Regions from separate parts of the Constrictibacter sp. MBR-5 genome, predicted to be linked through region 3. Evidence: riboswitches for the same ligand, from Rfam matches in the RefSeq annotation. Region 3 holds a riboswitch; each other region holds the start of a gene.
What was found. A riboswitch is a leader RNA that binds a small molecule or an ion and turns the genes downstream of it on or off. The one in region 3 is predicted to bind thiamine pyrophosphate.

Region 1: linked by a shared signal. The riboswitch ahead of thiO (glycine oxidase ThiO) and the one ahead of ABIE65_RS04515 (ABC transporter ATP-binding protein) in region 3 are both predicted to bind thiamine pyrophosphate.
Region 2: linked by a shared signal. The riboswitch ahead of thiC (phosphomethylpyrimidine synthase ThiC) and the one ahead of ABIE65_RS04515 (ABC transporter ATP-binding protein) in region 3 are both predicted to bind thiamine pyrophosphate.

What each region holds. Positions count from the first base shown of each region.
Region 1 is NZ_JBEPTK010000003.1:190,250-194,659, forward strand. It holds gene ABIE65_RS07885 (thiamine phosphate synthase) at 1-163, opposite strand, end outside; gene ABIE65_RS07890 (thiazole synthase) at 160-936, opposite strand; gene thiS (sulfur carrier protein ThiS) at 940-1,149, opposite strand; gene thiO (glycine oxidase ThiO) at 1,172-2,377, opposite strand; TPP riboswitch at 2,367-2,472, opposite strand; gene ABIE65_RS07905 (DUF2272 domain-containing protein) at 2,555-3,424, opposite strand; gene ABIE65_RS07910 (FAD-binding oxidoreductase) at 3,421-4,410, opposite strand, start outside.
Region 2 is NZ_JBEPTK010000006.1:279,064-283,473, reverse strand. It holds gene ABIE65_RS15295 (TRAP transporter substrate-binding protein) at 1-649, opposite strand, end outside; gene ABIE65_RS15290 (hypothetical protein) at 746-1,180, opposite strand; gene ABIE65_RS15285 (HesA/MoeB/ThiF family protein) at 1,180-2,007, opposite strand; TPP riboswitch at 2,114-2,250, shown strand; gene thiC (phosphomethylpyrimidine synthase ThiC) at 2,332-4,158, shown strand; gene ABIE65_RS15275 (isopenicillin N synthase family dioxygenase) at 4,316-4,410, opposite strand, start outside.
Region 3 is NZ_JBEPTK010000002.1:108,438-112,847, forward strand. It holds gene ABIE65_RS04510 (ABC transporter permease) at 1-528, opposite strand, end outside; gene ABIE65_RS04515 (ABC transporter ATP-binding protein) at 525-1,226, opposite strand; TPP riboswitch at 1,277-1,383, opposite strand; gene ABIE65_RS04520 (HpcH/HpaI aldolase family protein) at 1,463-2,230, opposite strand; gene ABIE65_RS04525 (DUF192 domain-containing protein) at 2,516-3,004, shown strand; gene ABIE65_RS04530 (hydroxyacid dehydrogenase) at 3,080-4,138, shown strand; gene ABIE65_RS04535 (hydroxyacid dehydrogenase) at 4,135-4,410, shown strand, end outside.

The DNA of each region.
Region 1 (4,410 bases), on a different contig from region 3:
GGTCCAGGATCGCCCGGCGCTCGTCCGCCTGCAGATCCTTCTCGCGCAGGCTGAGCCAGCGGCAGCCTCCCGCGAACGCGGCGGCCGCGACCTCGTCCAGCGGCCGGCGCGCCTGCCGCCGGTCGGTAATGACCAGCAGCGGCGGTACCGGCAGCGGGTTCACGACCCGATCAGGCCGAGCTGCGGGCTGGAGGCCTCGGCATAGGTCCGCTTCGGAATCCGCCCGGCGCGGCGCGCGGCGCGGCCGGCATCCACACCGGCCCGCATCGCCCTGGCCATCAGCACCGGATCCGCCGCCTTCGACACGGCCGAGTTGAGCAGCACGGCGTCGCAGCCGAGTTCCATCGCCAGCGCGGCATCCGACGCGGTGCCGATGCCGGCATCGAGCACGACCGGCACGGGCGAGCGGCTGGCGATCAGCTCGATGTTGTAGGGATTGCAGATTCCCATGCCCGAGCCGATCAGCGAGCCGAGCGGCATCACCGCGGCGCAGCCCACGTCCGCCAGTTTGCGGCAGGTGATCGGATCGTCGTTGCAGTAGGGCAGCACGATGAAGCCGTCCTTCACGAGCTCGTCCGCCGCGGCGACCAGCTGCTCGACGTCGGGGTAGAGGGTCTCGCGGTCGCCGATCAGCTCCAGCTTCACCCAGTTGGTGTCGAGCGCTTCCCGGGCGAGCTGTGCCGTCAGGATGGCGTCGCGCTTCGTCTCGCAGCCGGCGGTGTTCGGCAGCAGGGCATACCGGTCGCCCAGCAGGTCGACGAGGCTCTCGGCATAGCCGTCCAGGCTGATCCGGCGAATCGATACGGTGACCAGTTCGGCACCGCTCGCCTCGACCGAATCCAGCATGATCTGCTGGTTCGGGTAGCCGGCCGTGCCGATGAGCAGGCGCGAGCCGAAGCTCTTGCCCGCGATGATGAGGCTGTCTTCGTCGGCCATGCTTCACCCGCCCGAGAACGGCCGGACGATCTCGATGTCGTCGTCGGCCGTAAGTTTCGTTTCGTCCCACTCGCGCCGCGGCACGACTGCGCCGTTCAGCGCCACCGCCGTGCCGCGGCCGTTGCGGTCGATGCCGCGGGCCTCCAGCAGGGCGGCGACGGTCGCCGCCTCCACCGCTTCCGGCTCGCCGTTGATACGCAGGGTGATGGTCATGTCGCTCTCCTCGCGCACCGCCTCACGCGGGCGCGGTCTCCGGGGCCGAGTTGAGGGCCGTGGCCGGAACCGTGCGGCGTCCGCCCTGGAACCGGTCCAGTCCGAAGGGCAGCAGCGGCTCCGGCGTCTCTCCGGTCAGGATCATCCGGCTGACCAGATCGATGGTCAGCGGCGCCAGCAGGATGCCATTGCGATGATGGCCGGTCGCGTAGACCAGCCCGTCGACCCCGGAGGGGCCGAGGATCGGCGCATCGTCGCGGCAGCCCGGCCGGAAGCCCGCCCACATCTCGACGACCGGAAGCTCCTCGATGCCCGGCACGGCCCGCCAGGCGGCCTCGAGCAGCGCGAGGAGGCCGCCGGCCGTCATGTTGGTGTCGAAGCCGCGCTCCTCCACGGTGGCGCCGACGATCAGCCGGCCGTCGTTGCGCGGCACCAGGTAGATCTTCGGTGCCCACAGCACGTGCCGGACCAGCGGCTCCGCCGGATCCATCTGCAGCGCCAGCATCTGTCCCTTGATCGGCCGCACGGGCGGCAGGATCTCCGGCGGCAGGCCGCCGATCTCGCGCGACCAGGGGCCGGCGGCGAGCAGCACGACATCCGCCGGCTGGAACGCCTCGCCGAGGTCGAGCCCGACGGCCCGGCCGCCCTCGATGACGATGCTGCGCACGGGCATGTGCTCGTGCACCCGCACGCCGGCACCGGCAGCGAGCTTCGCCAGCGCCTCGACCAGCGGCCGGTTGTCGACCTGATGATCCTCCGGACAGAAGATCCCGCCCGCGACGCTGCCGCGCAGATAGGGCTCCATGGTGCGCGCCTCGACGGCGCTGACCTGTCGGCTCTCGACCCCGAAGCGGCGCTGGACGTCAAAGGTGAACTGCAGCTGGCGCAGCTCGTCGCGGTTGGTCGCGACGACGAGCGTTCCCTCGGCGCGATAGCCGATCGGGATGCCGGCGCCATCCTCGACCTCGGCGGCGAAGTCGGGCCACATCAGCTGGCTGCGCCGGTTCAGCGCGAACAGCTTCTCCTCGCCCGGCTCGACCTCGGCACCGGCAGCGAGCATGCCCGCCGCCGCCCAGGTGGCGCCCCGGCCGGCCGCTCCCTTGTCGTAGATGTCGACGCTGCAGCCGGCCTGCGCCAGCCGCCAGCCGACGCCCAGGCCGATCACCCCGGCGCCGACGATGGCGACGCGCGGGCAGTCCGTGGGCGGCTTGTGGGTCAAACACGTCATGGCGCTCTCCCTGCGCTGGCATTACCCAGGTCAAGTTCGACGGGTATGTTCTCAGCCGGCCGTGGATCCCTTGGCCAGCACCCCGGTCGCAAACTGTCATAGAATTTCGGACCCGCCGTGGCACCTTGCAAGGGGCTTTCGGGGCAGGAGCCTTTCGGGATGTCGTCGTCCGGGGGCTCAGCCGGAGGGGGCGCGCGCCGCGGATGCCACCGCCGGATCGGGCACGTTCAGTTGGATGACCGTGAAGAACGTGCGTTCCGCGTTCTCCGCCGTCGGCGATCCCCGCAGCAGCCGGCCGTATCCGTCCGTCGGAAACCAGGACCGCGACACCGAGTCGGCGACGTTGCCGCCGATCGCGCCGACCCGGCCGGCCTCGACGACCGTCACGATGTCGCAGTGCATGCCGCGCGAACTGCCCATCTCGTCGGCACGATCGGCAACCGTCGTGATCCGTGCCTCGACGGGCCGCGAGCGGTCGGCGCAGATCAGGTCGCCGCGCCGTGGCGCATACTGCTCCAGGTCGTAGGGCTGGAACACCGCCGCGACACCGTAGCGCGCCTGCCGCTCGATCAGCGCGTCGATATAGTTGCGATGCCCGGCGTCCCACGGGAAATCGTCACGGTCGATGCCGGCGGTGCGCATGACGTATGAGACGAAGACGGCCGACCAGGCTTCCGCGGTCCAGGCCGGCTCACCGGCCTGATAGCGCGACTTCTCCTCGCGGATATAGCCCGCCCAGCGGCCGCGCACCGCGTTCCAGTAGGCGAGGACGTTGGGGAAGATGCGCCGATCGGTTTCGAGCAGGCCGGTGAATATCTCCTGCGCGGTCCCCGTGCTGAAGTCGATCTCGGTGCCGCCGAAGTCGCGCCATTCGCGCTCGGCGATCTCCGCGATCCGCTCGCGCATGGAGGCAGGATAGGAGATCGGCGGCCACTCCGGCTCGGCCTGCGCGGCCCCCGACGGGGGCCGGCCCGCACAGGCACTCAGGACGAACAGGCCGGCGGCGAGCAGAAGCCGTACCGGCCGCGACGCGGACGCGACCGTCAAACCGGCCCCACGACCTTCCCCGGATTGAGCAGTCCCTCAGGGTCGAGCGCGCGCTTTATCGTCCGCATCACCTCCATCGCCTCGCTGCCGTGCTCGGCTTCCAGATAGCCGATCTTGCCGTAACCAACGCCGTGCTCGCCGGTACAGGTCCCGCCCATGGCGAGCGCCCGGCGCACGAGGCGATCGTTGATCTCGCCGGCGACGCGCAGTTCCTCCGGATCGTTCGGGTCGATGACGTAGACGAGGTGGAAGTTGCCGTCGCCGACATGCCCGACCAGCGGCACCGGGAAGGGTGCGTCTCGGGTGTCTGCCTGCGTCTCCAGGATGCACTCGGCCAGCCGCGAGATCGGCACGCAGACGTCGGTCGGCCAGCCCTGCGCGCCCGGCCGCAAGGCGATCGCGGCGTAGAAGGCGTCGTGCCGGGCCTGCCAAAGACGATTGCGTTCCTCGGGGGAGGCCGACCAGCGGAAGCCCGGCGCACCGTTGTCCGCGGCGAGCGCCTTGACCATCTCCGCCTGTTCCTCCACGCCGCGCGGCGTGCCGTGGAATTCGAAGAAAATCGTCGGCGCGACGTCGTAGTCGAGCTTCGAGTAGGCGTTGCACGCCGCCATCTGGCGCTCGTCGATCAGCTCCATGCGCGCCACGGGAATGCCGGACTGGGCGATCTGGATGACCGTGTCGACCGCAGCCGCCATGTCGGGAAACGGACAGACGCCGGACGAGATCGCCTCCGGGATGCCGTAGAGCTTCAGCGTCACCTCGGTGATGATGCCGAGCGTGCCCTCGGAACCGACGAGCAGCCGAGTGAGGTCGTAACCGGCGGAGGACTTCCGCGCCCGGCCGCCCGTGCGGATGACGCTGCCGTCGGCCATGACGGCGGTCAGGCCGAGCACGTTCTCGCGCATCGTGCCGTAGCGCACGGCGTTCGTGCCGGAGGCGCGCGTCGCCGCCATGCCGCCGATGCTGGCATCCGCCCCGGGATCGAT
Region 2 (4,410 bases), on a different contig from region 3:
TAAGCGCTGCGTCGAGATCACCGCTGTTCATGGCCGCGCTGGTAGCGGAAGGGGAGTGGGTAATCGGTACGGGCACGGCCCCGATCGCCGTGAGTGCGCTGGAGAGGTCGGGCATTCGCGAACCGATCCTGCGTCCTGCGAGCGCCCCCAGGCTGTCCAGACTCTGCGTGGTCACGAGCACCAGGCCCGAATAGGCACCGGTGGCCAGAAAGACGAGGCCGCGGGAATCCAGCACGTCCCGGAACGCCTGCTCCAGGCCGCTGTCGAAGGCCTTCCCGTAGGCCCCGACACTGTCGAGAACGCCGGGAAGGGCGGCGATATCGACCAGCGGAAGACCGCTGGTCCGGGCGAAGACCGTCGCCAGCGGGTAGCGACCGCTCCGCGTCCCCGATACGACCGCTTCCCCGGGAACCGTGCGTTCGTCGAGGACACGCAACGAGACCGCGCCTTTGGTGCTCTCTGCGACGACTTCTTCGAACCATCGCTCAAGATCGTCGTTCCAAAAGACGCCAGCCTGATCGAGAAGGGTGAACGTACGGTCAGGGTCGGCGGTGGCGATCCCGCCGAACAGGACCATCGCCACGGTTGTCGCCATCGTCATTGCCAGCACCCGCACACCGCTGCGCGCGGCGCGACCGGATCTGCTCATGCCGACCTCCTCCGAGCTGTCGCACGGCGATAGTGCCCGCTTTGTCGCAGCCGATCCATGCGGGCGCGTATCCGCGCTCGGTTCGGTGCCGGCGGATCAGACGAAGAGTGTCGTTCCCGTCGCCGACGAGTCCTTCAGGAAGCTGACGAGGCCGGTGATCTCGGCCGGTACGTCGTCGCGCAGGTCGCTTGATTCCATGTCCATGGCGGCGAGGCCGGTCTCGCAGACCATGATGCGGGCGCCGAGGGCGACGCAGGCTTCCAGCAGCTCCTCGAAGGTCGCCAGTTTGCGGGCTTCCAGCGCCGCGTCCCATGCCGCCGCCTCCTCGCCGCCGGCGGTGCGCATCGCGGCCCAGCCGGGCCGGCCGTCCTGCGGCTTCGCCAGGGCGCGGCAGGCGCCCATGGTGAAGAACACGGTGGCGGGCATGTTCACCGCGACCGCGGCGGCGACGGTCATCAGCGCATAGTGGACCCGGTCGAAATCGCCCGACTGGACGATCACCGACAGCTTGTCCGGCGGCGTCGTCGCCATCAGGCGACGCCCGCGTCGGCTGGGGCCGCGTTGCCGGGCGCGTGTGCGGACAGGTCGTGGATGGCGGGATGCGTGCCGCACAGCGGGCACTCGGCGTCGCGCTTCACCTTCACCTTGCGGAAGGTCGTCGACAGCGCGTCGTACATGAGCAGCGACCCCGACAGCGAATCGCCGATGCCCAGCAGTTCCTTCAGCACCTCGGTCGCCTGGAGCGTGCCGACGGCGCCGGCGACGGCGCCGAACACGCCGGCCTCGGAGCAGGAGGGCACCATGCCCGCCGGCGGCGGCTCGCGGAAGATGCAGCGATAGCAGGGATGCGGGTCGCCCAGATGCGCCTTGAACGTCGAGAGCTGGCCGTCGAAGCGCAGCAATGCCGCCGACACCAGCGTCTTGCCGGCGAGGTAGCAGGCGTCGTTCAGCAGGAAGCGGGTCGCGAAATTGTCTGTGCCGTCGGCGACCAGGTCGTAGCCGGCGAGAATGTCCATGACGTTGCCGGCATTGAGCCGCCCGCGGTGCGCCTCGATCCGCACCTCCGGGTTGAGGGATGCCACCGCCTCGATGGCGCTGTCGACCTTCGGCCGTCCGACACTGCCGGTGGTGTGGATCACCTGCCGTTGCAGGTTGGAGAGGTCGACCGTGTCGTCGTCGATGACGCCGATCGTGCCGACGCCAGCCGCGGCGAGATAGAGCAGCATCGGCGCGCCCAGGCCGCCGGCGCCGACGATCAGGACGCGCGCGCCCATCAGCTTCGCCTGGCCCGCGCCGCCGACCTCGGGCAGCAGGATATGGCGCGAATAGCGCTGGATCTGGTCTTCGCTGAAGTCCATCGCGGCATCCTCGTTGCGACGCCCCATAGTTGGGCATCGCGCCGCGCCCGCCAAGGGCGGCTGCGTCCGTTGGGCTTGACCTCTGCGGCGGGCTGACGCACCCTGCCTCTCGTCCGAGGGGGGTCCCGTTAGGGGGCTGAGATACCGCCGGCATCGGAGCGAACGACCTGCTCCCTGCAACGCGGTGACCCTTTGTACCTGATCCGGGTCATGCCGGCGGAGGGAACGGGAACGACGCGGCCGATCGGGCCGCGGTCAGCCTAAATGCCAACCCAACCGACCAGCGCCGGATCTCTGCGTCCTTTTTCGACCGGAGGTCTAGCAATGAACCACCTAGCCAAGACGCCACGCTTCACGGTGACGACCGGGCCGATATCCGGCTCGCGCAAGATTTTCGTACCCGCCGAGGGGCACCCCGACATCCGCGTCCCGCTGCGCGAGATCGCCCTGTCGCCGACGGCCAACGAGCCGCCCGTCATGGTCTACGACACGTCCGGGCCGTTCACCGATCCCGACGCCGCCATCGACATCTACAAGGGCCTGCCGCGCCTGCGCGAGGCGTGGGTCGCCGCACGCGGCGACACCGAACTCTACACCGGCCGCTCGGTGAAGCCCGAGGACAACGGCTACGCCACCGGCGAACGCCTCGTCGCCGAGTTTCCGAACGTCCCGCAGCCGCGCCGCGCGATCGGCGGCCGTTCGGTCAGCCAGCTGGCCTATGCCCGCGCCGGCATCGTCACGCCGGAGATGATCTATGTCGCGACCCGCGAGAACGAGGGCCGCAAGCGCCTGAAGGAGGCGGCGGTCCGCGACGGCGAGGATTTCGGCGCCAGCATTCCCGACTATGTGACGCCCGAGTTCGTGCGCGACGAGATCGCCCGCGGCCGCGCCATCATCCCGGCCAACATCAACCACCCGGAACTGGAGCCGATGATCATCGGCCGGAACTTCCTGGTGAAGGTGAACGCCAACATCGGCAACTCGGCCGTCACCTCGTCGGTGGCCGAGGAGGTCGAGAAGATGGTCTGGTCGATCCGCTGGGGCGGCGACACGGTCATGGACCTGTCGACCGGCCGCAACATCCACAACATCCGCGAATGGATCATCCGCAACGCGCCGATCCCGATCGGCACCGTGCCGATCTACCAGGCGCTGGAGAAGGTCGGCGGCGTCGCCGAGGACCTGACCTGGGAGGTCTATCGCGACACGCTGATCGAGCAGGCCGAGCAGGGCGTCGACTATTTCACCGTCCATGCCGGCGTGCGGCTGCGCTACATCCACCTGACCGCCAGCCGCGTCACCGGCATCGTCAGCCGCGGCGGCTCGATCATGGCGAAGTGGTGCCTGGCACACCACAAGGAGAGCTTCCTCTACGAGCATTTCGACGAGATCTGCGACATCATGCGGGCCTACGACGTCAGCTTCTCGCTGGGCGACGGCCTGCGGCCCGGTGCCATTGCCGACGCCAACGACGCGGCACAGTTCGCCGAGTTGGAGACGCTGGGCGAACTGACCAAGGTCGCCTGGGAGAAGGACGTCCAGGTCATGATCGAGGGCCCCGGCCACGTGCCGATGCACAAGATCAAGATCAACATGGAGAAGCAGCTGGAGGAGTGCGGCGAGGCGCCGTTCTACACGCTCGGCCCCCTCACGACCGACATCGCCCCCGGCTACGACCACATCACCAGCGGCATCGGTGCGGCGATGATCGGCTGGTACGGCTGCGCCATGCTCTGCTACGTCACGCCGAAGGAGCATCTGGGCCTTCCGGACCGCGACGACGTGAAGACCGGCGTCATCACCTACCGGATCGCCGCACACGCGGCCGACCTGGCCAAGGGCCATCCGGGGGCGCAACTCCGCGACGACGCGCTGTCGCGGGCGCGCTTCTCGTTCCGCTGGCAGGACCAGTTCAACCTGTCGCTCGATCCCGACACGGCCCAGTCCTTCCACGACGAGACGCTGCCGAAGGACGCGCACAAGGTGGCGCACTTCTGCTCGATGTGCGGGCCGAAATTCTGCTCGATGCAGATCTCGCAGGAGATCCGCGACTATGCCAACTCGGGCATGGAGCAGATGGCCGAGGCCTTCCGCGAGGGCGGCAGCCAGATCTACCGGCCGGTCGAGGAGACGAAGCCCGCGGCGGAGTAGGCGGGGCATTCCTGCGCGTCGTCCGCGGGCGAGGGGCGCGGCCCCGTCGAGCCGGGGATCCGGGGGACAGCCTCAGCGCTGAGCCTGGATCCCCGGATCTCCGCTTCGCTGCGTCCGGGGATGACATTGCGGGGTGGGCGTCCGCATGCTTGCTCGCCTACGCGCCGCCGGTCTTCCCGGTCACGGCGTCGTAGTTCCGGTTCTGGTACCAGATCATGTATTCCATGTAGGTCGTCTCGGGGAACTTCGGCG
Region 3 (4,410 bases):
GGAGGCGAGGGCGGGCAGGGCGGCCGGAATGCGGATGTGGCGCAGCACCGCCCACCGTCCGCCGTTCATGACCTGGGCGAGATCGAGCCAGCCCGGCTCCGTCCGGCGCAGCCCGTCGAAGAAGGCGGCGGTGACCGGGAAGTAGATGATCATCGCCGCCATCGCGACCTTCGACTGGATGCCGTAGCCCAGCCACAGCACCAGCAGCGGCGCGATGGCGAATACCGGGATCGCCTGGCTGACCACCAGCACCGGCAGCAGCCAGCGCCGGGCGGGTCGGAAATAGGCCATCGTCAGCGCCGTCCCGACGCCCAGCGCCAGCCCGAACACGAGGCCCAGCAGGATCTCGGCCAGGGTCGTGCCGGCGTGCGGCAGGATCAGGTCCCAGCGCTGGAACAGCGCGCGCCCGACCGAGAGCGGCGGCGGCAGGATGAAGAACTGCACCCCCGTCACCGTGACCAATGCCTGCCAGGCGGCCAGCAGGCCGGCCAGGATCACCAGCGGACGCAGCGGTCCCGGAACGGTCATGCCGCCTCGCGCGCTGCACCGAGCAGGCCGAGCAGCTCCGCCTGTTCGGCGAGCAGGCGTGGGTCGGCCACGTCGCGGGGGGCCTGCCCGGGCGGCACCGGCGCTTCCTGCAGCGTCGCCGGCCGCCCCGACAGCACCAGGATCCGATGGCCGAGGCGCAACGCCTCCAGCGGATCGTGCGTCACCAGCAGCACGGTGCGGCCGGCCAGCAGCCGCCCGGCCAGCGTCTGAAGCTCGTGCCGCGTCACCACGTCGACGGCGGAGAAGGGCTCGTCCATCAGCACGACCGGCCGGTCCTCGATCAGCGTGCGCACCAGCGCCGCGCGCTGGCGCATGCCGCCGGACAGCGATGCGGGGCGGTCTCCCAGGTTCCCGCCGAGGCCGACGACGGACAGCAGTTCGACCGCCCGGTCGCGGGGAGGGGCCTGCCCACGCAGCCGGCTTCCCAGCAACACGTTGTCGAGCACCGACAGCCACGGCAGCAGCAGGTCCTGCTGGCCCATCCAGGCCATCCGGCCGGCCAGCGGCCGGCCGTCGTCGCAGGCGACCGCCACGTCCGGCCCGTGCGCGACGAGCCCGGCGACCATGCGCAGCAGCGTCGTCTTGCCGACGCCGCTCGGTCCCAGCAGCACCGTCCAGCCGCCGGCGGCGAGCGTCACGTCCAGGTTCTCGAACAGCAGCATGTCGCCGAACGCCATGCGCCGGGCGCGCACGGTGACGGAGAAGGCGGCCTCGCCGCCGGGCGGTCTGCTGGAAATCGCACTGCTCCCTACACCGGTGCGAGCCGGATCAGGTTCCAGGGGTCGTCCGACATGGACCTCTCAGCCGGCACCGCCGGCTCCCCCGAGTGACGTTCGGAACGTGTGCGTCGAAGCAGGGCCGGTCAAGGCCGACGGGTAGAAGACGACTCTCCCACCGGCCGTCGCCGCCTCGCTCAGCCCGTTCCCTTCTTCAGCGTGTCGAGTTGCTGCCGCGCGCCGGCGATCATGCAGGCGACATCGGAGGTCAGCATGACCATGTCGAAGCCGCGCTTCACGGCGGCGGCGGCGAACTCGCCGCTCGCGCAGTGCATGGCGGCCTTGATGCCGTGCTTGTGCGCGGCGGCGAGGATCCTGTCGCAGGTCTCGAGGTGGAGCGGATCGGGATTGTCGGCGCGCGGGGCGAGGCCCAGGGCGAAGGACAGGTCGGCCGGCCCGATATACACGGCGTCGAGCCCGGGCGTGGCGCAGATGGCCTCCAGGTTCTCGATGCCCTCCTTGGTCTCGATCATGGCCATCACGACGATCTCGTCGTTGGCCTTGGTGCCGTAGTCGGCGCCGCCATAATGGGCGGCACGGATCGGGCCGGAGGACCGCATGCCGACGGGCGGGTAACGGCAAGCCGCGACCGCCATCGCCGCCTCTTCCGCCGTGTTCACCAGCGGCACGATGATGCCATAGGCGCCGAGGTCCAATGCCCGCATGATCGGCGCCGGGTCGTTCCAGGCGACGCGCACGACCGGGGCCGTGTCCGTCTGGGAGATCGCCTGCAGCATCGGCAGGACGTCGTTCATCTCCGAGGTCCCGTGCTGCAGGTCGACGCAGAGCGCGTCGAAACCCTGGCGCGCCATGACCTCGGCCGTGAACCCGTGCGAAACGGAGAGCCACCCCAGCGTCACGTATTTGCCGTCGCGCCACATCTGCTTGATCTTGTTCGGTCGCATCGGTGGTCCTCTCCTCCCGTGAATTGTGCGGCGATCGCACGATCGTCGCCGCCGGAACGCTTGGCTTCGGTGTGTCTGCTTCAGCCGGTGGGCGGCTGACGCGGGTCGAGTGCCGGAGACTAGCCGCCGTTCGGCTCCGCGCAAAGGCGACCCCGGCGCCGGTCGCCGCGCGCGGTGGCCGCGGCAGGATGTCCGGTGCGCCCGCCCCGGTGCCTTGCGCCACGCGCCCCCGCCGCTAAGATCCGGCTCCCGCCGGAATGGACGGGCCAGGGTGGACGGAGTGACATGCCGGGACGCGACTTTCTGCGAACGATGGGGCTGGCCGCGATGCTCGCGTTTGCTTCCGCGACGGGTGCGCTCGCCTGCGCGAACCCGCCCCAGCCGGAGCTGCCGCGCTCGGCGCTGCTGATCGAAACCGCGACGGGACAGGAGGGCTTCTCGGTCGAGGTGGCGCGCACGCCGGAGCAGAAATCCTGCGGCCTGATGCTGCGTCAGCGGCTGGGCCATGGCGAGGGCATGCTGTTCGTCCACCAGCCGCCGAGCGAGGCGTGGATGTGGATGCAGAACACGCCGATTCCGCTCGACATGATCTTCATCTCGCCCATGGGCCGCATCGTCCACATCATCCGCAACACGCGGCCCTTCTCGATGGAGACGATCGGCACCGCGGAGATCGTGTCCGGCGTGCTGGAGGTGCGCGCCGGCACAGTCGATCGGCTCGGCATCAAGCTCGGCGACAAGGTCCGCCACCAGGCCTTCGGCGTCGGCGGCTAGGGCGCCGCTTTTCGCGCCGGCCCACTTCGGTCACGATGCCGCGACGATCATAAGAGATCACCCGAGGGAATTCCCGTGACGCGCAAGAACAGCAAGCGGCTCGCCTACTTCGAGTCGTGGTTCCACCCGGTCGCCGACGAGATCCTGGCGCGCCGCCCGGACATCCAACCGGTCCGCCTGGAATATGCCGGCGACGCCGAGGCGAACTGGACCGCGATGGCCGAGGCGCACGGCTACCAGGTTTCGGCCCGGACCGAACTGCGCGCCCCCTGGTTCCCCGGGCGCTCGATGCTGGCGCGGTGTCCCAACCTGCTCGCCGTCTCGTCCACGGGGGCCGGCTACGACGTGGTCGACGTCGACGCCTGCACCGAGATGGGCATCATCGTCGTCAACCAGTCGGGCACCAACAAGGAGGCGGTCGCCGAACACGCCCTCGGCATGATGCTCTGCGTCTCCAAGCAGATGATCCAGTCGGACCGGGCGCTGCGCCGCGACCGCGACTGGGACCGCGGCGGCTTCACCGGCCGCGAGATGCGCGGCAAGACCGTCGGCGTCGTGGGTCTCGGCCAGATCGGCACGCGCACCGCCGAACTCTGCGGCGGCCTCTTCCGGATGCGCGTTCTGGCATACGACCCCTATCTCAGTGCCGAGGAGATCCGCGCGCGCGGCGCCGAGAAGGCCGAACTGGCCGACCTGCTGCGCGAGGCCGACTACGTCTCGGTCCATTGTCCGCGCACGGCGGAGACGCTCGGCATGTTCGGCGCCGCAGAGTTCGCGGCGATGAAGCCGACCGCCTATTTCGTCAACACGGCGCGTGGCGGCATCCACGACGAGCCGGCCCTGGCCGATGCGCTGAAGCGCGGGCTGATCGCCGGCGCCGGCATCGACGTCTTCCTCGACGAGCCGCCGCCCATGGACCATCCGCTGCTCGGCCTCGACAACGTGATCGTCTCCATGCACATCGCCGGCATCACCGAGGAGGCGCGCGAGGCGATGGCCGCCGCTGCCGCGGAGCAGTGGATCACGATCTTCGACGGCAAGCGCGCGCCGCGCATCGTCAATCCGGAAGCCTGGCCCGCCTATATCGCCAGGTTCGAAAAGATCCTGGGATTCAAGGTGGAGGACAACGCATGAACCCGAACGCCAAACGCATCTCCTATTTCGAGTACCTGCCGAACAACGAGGCCTTCAAGGAGGTCGTGGCACGCCGCGCCGACGTCGACCTGACGCGCATGGTCTATGCCGGGCCCGAGGCCGACAACTGGAAGCAGCTGGCGCAGACGCACGTCTATCAGGTGACGGCGGCGCGCGACGACCTGCCCCGCCAGTATTTCGCCGAAGCCGACCTTCTGGCGCGCTGCCCGAACCTGCTCGCCGTGTCGAGCAACGGCGCCGGCTACGACACG